2 regions of the Paenibacillus sp. F4 genome follow, and region 1 is predicted to be linked to the other one. Evidence: predicted binding sites of a transcription regulator. Region 1 holds the regulator's gene; the other holds the start of a gene.
What was found. Region 1 encodes Rex, which represses fermentation and respiration genes when NADH is low (regulators of the CRP and FNR family bind a similar motif). Its sites were predicted from a motif close to TTGTGAAATATTTCACAA; they were not measured.
Positions count from the first base shown of each region.

Region 2: C1T21_RS10985 (cytochrome ubiquinol oxidase subunit I) is a predicted target of Rex. The motif match lies at 1,317-1,334, and genes of this name have one in related genera.

Region 1 covers NZ_POVS01000013.1:289,972-293,181, reverse strand. Annotated here, with positions in the region: gene C1T21_RS14605 (amidohydrolase) at 1-844, opposite strand, end outside; gene C1T21_RS14600 (redox-sensing transcriptional repressor Rex) at 831-1,484, opposite strand; gene dinG (ATP-dependent DNA helicase DinG) at 1,529-3,210, opposite strand, start outside.
Region 2 covers NZ_POVS01000010.1:21,911-25,120, reverse strand. Annotated here, with positions in the region: gene C1T21_RS10990 (response regulator transcription factor) at 1-998, shown strand, start outside; gene C1T21_RS10985 (cytochrome ubiquinol oxidase subunit I) at 1,404-2,810, shown strand; gene cydB (cytochrome d ubiquinol oxidase subunit II) at 2,797-3,210, shown strand, end outside.

The DNA.
Region 1 (3,210 bases):
TTGCCAGCTTCAAGTTGCTACCTGGGTTGTGCGAAACCGCTACACCACGTTCAGCCAGTAAAGCTATTTCTTCGTCGTTCAAATGAACGCCATGGGCAACGAGCGAAGGACGGGAGAAAAAGCCAAGCTTATCCAAGTGTGCAACTGGACGCAAACCGTAGTCGCGTACGTTTTGCTCCACTTCGGCGATCGTCTCAGACATGTGCGTATGCAGCGGCAAATCCAGATCATGCGCAGCTTGTACAAATTTTTCAATAAACGCAGGTGGACAGGTGTATGGCGCATGCGGTGACATCATCGTTGTAATACGCCCGTCTGCTTTACCATGCCAGTTACGCGCAAAGGTCACGGCCTCAGCCAGCTTGATTCGCTGTTCTTCCTCCGAACATAGTCCAATTGCTCCACGCATCAGACTTGCACGAATACCTGACTCTTCAGCTACACGAGCCACCTCATCCATATGATCGTACATGTCCAGGAAGGTCGTTGTTCCACCTTTCAGCATTTCCAGCACTGACAACGACGTACCCCAGTACACGTCCGTAGATGTAAACTTGGCTTCCATAGGCCACATTTTTTCCTGAAGCCATACTTGAAGTGCCAAGTCATCTCCATGCCCACGCAGCAGAGACATCGCCGCATGACCATGAGTATTAATCAGACCAGGTAAAAACAATAGCCCCTTACCATCGATCGCTTTCGTCTCTTCCTCACCCGAAGGCAAAGTCTCGCCAATGTAAGTAATGCGGCTATCTTCCACAATCATAAAGCCATGGATTACCCCAGCTTCTGATCCATTTACGGCAAAAGAGCCGTTTTTAATCATCCATTTATTCACTGTCATATTGTGTTTCTTCCTTTCCGTCCTCCAAATAATAAGCGAGGCTAAGCAAATCAGTTGTAAAGTCTGTGGCATGAATCCGAATGTTGGCCGGTGCCTTGAGAGTAGTCGGTGCAAAGTTCAGGATCGCTCCAATTCCGCTCTCAATAAGCCTGTCAGCCACGTGCTGTGCTTCAAAATCAGGTACGGTAATAATCCCGATTCGAATGTTTTTTTCTTTCACAGTCGCTTCCAGTTCATCCATCGGTTGCACGACCAATGTATTGATCTTGGTCCCTACCTTATCCGGAAACGCATCAAATACCGCTACAATCTTCATATTGTCTTTTAAATAAGCGTTATAATTCGAAAGGGCTTGACCCAGATTACCCGCTCCGACCAATACTACATTAATTTGCTGATCGATTTTCAGGATATGGCGTATTTTCTCAATTAGATAAGAAACATCATAACCTATACCCTTCCGACCAAAATCTCCAAAATAGGCGAGATCTTTACGGATTTGGGCCGGGTTCAAATCTAGCCTCTGTCCCAACTCTTGAGAAGAGACCGTAGCCACCTCCCGTTTGTGAAGTGCATTCAGATAACGTAAATATACGGGTAACCTCCGTACGACAGCCTCTGAAATTTTATCTGATTTCATACTTGCTCCCCCTAATTGTAACGAACATACTTAGTGTCCGTCCGTTATGCCTCGGTCTCCGGGGCAGATTGGAGCCATTCGGCGATGCGGGGCACCATTTGCTCCGATGGCATATGCTCCATTTTTGGTCCCGGTAACGAGTACAAAAAGTGCTTTCCGTAATAGGATTCGATCACACGCGTATCGTAAACGATAACGACCCCGTGGTCGCTCGCTGTACGAACCAACCGACCAAATCCCTGTTTGAAGCGAATGACCGCTTGTGGTACAGACAGCTTCATAAATGGATTCTTCTTCTGCTGCTGGAGCAGCTCGCTTTTTGCCTCCAGCAACGGGTGATTCGGCGGTTGAAACGGCAAGCGAACAATGGCCAGACAAGTCAGAGCCTTCCCCGGAATATCGACGCCTTCCCAGAAGCTGCTGGTTCCCAGCAATACAGAAGCTTTGGCTTCCTGAAAACGGCGGGTTAGCTTGCTGCGACTCCCACTGTCCACACCTTGTCCCAGCACAGTAATTTCGCTGGATGCTAAGGCCTCTTTGAGCGGCTCATACACTTGCCGGAGCATCCGATAGGAAGTAAACAGAACGAGCATTCTCCCCCGCGTCGCCTGAGCAGTCGCTCCTAGAGAGCTAACGAGCATATCTACAAAGTGTGCATCTCCTACACTGCCCTTCACGCTTGGGAAATCCCGTGGAATGACCAGCAACACCTGATCCCTGTAATTAAAGGGTGACGGGAGCTGCGAAGTCATCAGCCGCTCTTGATCTGCGGCCTCCTGCAAGCCGAGCTGATCGATCATGTACTGAAACGACTTATCTACCGATAAGGTAGCAGACGTCAGAATAATGCTTCTTTTTTTGTCAAAAAACATTTCTTTCAACTGGCGGCTCACATCGACGGGCACCGCATAAAATTGTAATGATTTACTGCGGAATTGCCCACTCGCTTCGAGCCAGTATACGGTTGTTTCATCATCGAGTCGCATAAAAAAGCGCAAATTTTCTCGAATCCCCGCCAGATCCTTGAGCAGACCCGTGATATCTGTAATAAGGCTATCCGCCGCATAATCGTCATGTTCTTCCTTGACGTCCAGCATCAGCTTGTCGCCCTTGCGCAAAATTTCACTCATCGTTACATACAGCTGATTTTCCAAAGCCCCCGCCTGATCCCACTTTGCAGGCTTGGCTGAAGGTTTGAGACGGGAAGAAAACTGTCCTGTTTCACCCGGTGTCGCATCGCTTCGCTCTGGCAACATGCCAAACAGCTTGTCGCTTAGCAGGTCCCAAGTTTCCTTAACCTCTAACACGAGCGGATACATCTGATCGATGGTTGAGGCCCAATCCGTCGACTTCTCGTGCCCCGATTTCGCCAACTGTTGACGAAGTGAAGGCAGTTGTCCATTCTTGCTGTCTTTGAACAGTCGCGTCAGTGTATGCACGAGTGTGAAATATTTCATATGCATACCTAGGTGCTTACCAGCTACTTCCTCCAGATGATGGGCTTCATCAATCACCAGATGTTCATAGCTCGGCAACAACTGGTGGCTAGCTTTGACGTCAGTGAACAACTTAGAGTGATTCGTAATAACAACATCCGCTATCCCTGCTTCATGGCGTGCACGATGATAATAGCATTTGCGGAACCATGGGCAAGAACGACCAAGACAGGACTCTGAATCACTCGCCACCGTTTCCCAGAAATCTCCACCACGGTTGCTCAGATTCA
Region 2 (3,210 bases), on a different contig from region 1:
TAACAGAATTGTGCCATGAGCCGGGCAGAGGTATCGTGTTTGAGGCTGGAATATATATGGGTCTTTTGCTTCCCGCCACGTTAAAAACGGAGAAAGATGCTGTTCAGTTACTGGCTGCTTGGCGACAGGAGCTAAAGCCGTGGGCAAAGGAAATTTATGTGGCTGCCGGTGATCCTGTAGCCATTCTTAACGACATTCCCAGATCTTTTGAGCAGGCACTACGATTGTTAGAACGTACGTTTTTGTTCCGGGCAGAAAGAGCCATGCTTTCCGGAGACCTACACGAATTGGAGACAGTCGAGACTGAAAGGAGTGGAGCGTCTGATAGTGCCACAGATGATCCCCTACGTTATGCAGAAAAGCTGTACTATGCGCTAGATATGGCTAATAGTGAAGCTGCAACCCGTGTCATTAAGGAAATGGAAGGCCAATTTCCACGGATTTATCGCACAGAATCTGCAATCAAGGCGGCGTTCGCCCAAACATTCACACTGGCGTTGAACAAGTATGCAGCCGCACAGGATCACAGCCGAACCGTGCTGGAGGAGCACTCCAGCTTTATAACCGATGTATATGCTTATTCCACATTGGCCGAGCTGGTGGATCACTCGCTGGAGCATGTGTTGCAATGGATTGGCCAGACTGAATCTGGTGGCAAGGGCATCATCATGAAACAAATGATTGACTTTATACATAGTCATTATGATGAAAATTTGCGACTGGAGTTACTGGCAGATATGTTCAATTACAATAGTGGCTATTTGGGCAAACTGTTCAAAAGTCATACGGGCGAGGCCTTTAATGCCTACCTGGATAAGGTGAGGATTGAGCGAGCAAGAGAATTGCTTGCTCAAGGAATTAAGGTGCACCAGGTGGCGGAACGCGTAGGATATGCGAATGCAGATTATTTTCATAGTAAATTTAAAAAGTATGCTGGAATGTCACCTTCCTCCTACCGTAATCGGGTTCAAAAGAACGGAGGAATAGATGGCTGTTGATAGAATCCCTAGGTTTAACGCTATGAAGTCTCTCTTACAGATGTCGGAGGTACGACCTCCGAACGAAGAGAGGCTCTTTTTTATGGTGAAAAAATAGATAGATCAATCGAAAATGTCACATTTATTATGTAGTTTAGGTCGTTTTCATCAAATCGCCACCATTATGACACAGCTTTGACACGATGTTCACATTTTCGATTCTATTTCATTTAATTTTATTCTATATAATGGGGATAATCTGAAGCCGGATCATGACAACCATGGTGAAGGTAGTTGAGTGAGTCATTTTTCTAAAAAATGACCGCTGCATATGTAAGAATGTGAATACTATCACAAGTATAGAGGACTTCAGATTACAGACACTATAAATCATTGTTAAGAGAAGTGAGGGGGAGGAGCAACATCATGGACGTATTGGATTTGGCACGGTTGCAGTTTGCAACCACAACGATTCTTCACTTTGTTTATGTGCCGATCTCCATTGGATTGTCGTTATTGGTGGCAATTATGGAGACTATGTATGTTGTCAAGAAAAATGACTTGTACAAAAAAATGGCTCAATTCTGGGGAACGTTTCTGCTGATTAATTTTGCATTGGGCGTAGTCACCGGGATTTTGCAAGAATTCCAGTTCGGGATGAACTGGTCGGACTTTTCCCGTTTTGTCGGTGATGTATTCGGTACTCCGCTGGCGATTGAAGCGTTGCTTGCATTTTTCCTGGAATCGACCTTTATCGGATTATGGGTATTTGGTTGGGAAAGATTGTCCAAAACGGTCCATTTAATCTGTATGTGGTTGGTATCTATTGGTACGATGTTATCGGCATTGTGGATTCTAGCTGCTAATTCATTCATGCAGCGTCCAGTAGGATATGAGATTCAAAATGGACGTGCAGAAATGAAAGATTTTGCTGCTCTGTTAACGAACGAACAACTGTTATGGGAATTCCCACATACATTGTTTGCTGCTTTTGCAACGGGGGCATTTCTTATCGCGGGTATCAGTGCATGGAAGCTGATGCACAAAAAGAATATGGACTTTTTTAAACCTTCTTTCAAATTGAGCATTATTGTTGCCTTAATCAGTGCCATTGCTATTCCTTTGTTTGGTCATGGTCAGGCTCAATATTTAGTGAAAACACAACCGATGAAGATGGCTGCCAGTGAGGGCTTATGGGAGAACAGCGGTGACCCCGCTCCTTGGACAGTTATCGCATGGATTGATCCTGGGAAAAAGGAAAATACCTTTGAGATTAAAGTTCCTTTTGCTTTGAGTTTCCTATCCTATAGTAAATTTACCGGCTCTGTGCCTGGTATGAATGAGCTGCAAGCCCAATATGAAAAAACCTATGGTCCGGGTGATTATATCCCGCCAGTACGTACCACGTTCTGGAGCTTCCGCATTATGATTGCGGCGGGATGTGGCATGATTGCACTCGCTTTATATGGAGCTTACCTGACGTTCCGTAAAAAGCTGGAAGGTTCACATCGCTGGTTCTTCCGTCTTATGATATGGGGGATATCCCTTCCATTCATTGGGAATACTGCTGGTTGGATCATGACCGAAATAGGTCGCCAACCGTGGACTGTATTTGGTTTGCTTCAAACAAAAGATTCTGTTTCGCCTACGGTTGTGGCAGGAGAAGTGCTGTTCTCGTTCATCTCATTTACCACATTGTATTTAATTTTAACAGGTGTGCTGGCATTTCTGTTTTACCGTACAGCTCGCAAAGGTCCAGATATCGAGCCACATCAGCAAACGGTAATTCATGATCCATTTGCCCAAGGGGGTGACAATAATGACGCTAAATGATTTATGGTTCTTATTGATCGCAGTGTTGTTTACTGGTTTCTTTTTTCTGGAGGGCTTTGATTTTGGCGTGGGGATGGCCACAGGATTGGTACCGCGCAATGACCAACAAAAACGTTTGATGATCAATACGATTGGTCCATTCTGGGATGCCAACGAAGTGTGGCTGATTACAGCAGCAGGTGCGATGTTTGCCGCTTTCCCGCATTTTTATGCAACTATGTTCAGCGGATATTATCTGGTATTTGTCTTTATTTTGCTAGGTTTGATCTTGCGTGGAGTTTCTTTTGAGTTCCGCGGCAAGGCTGAAGGGAAATGGTGGACAGGAACGTGGGATGCCTGCATTCTGATTGGCAGCTTTCTACCGCCGATGCTGTTCGGTATGGCTTTTGCGGCTTTGGTG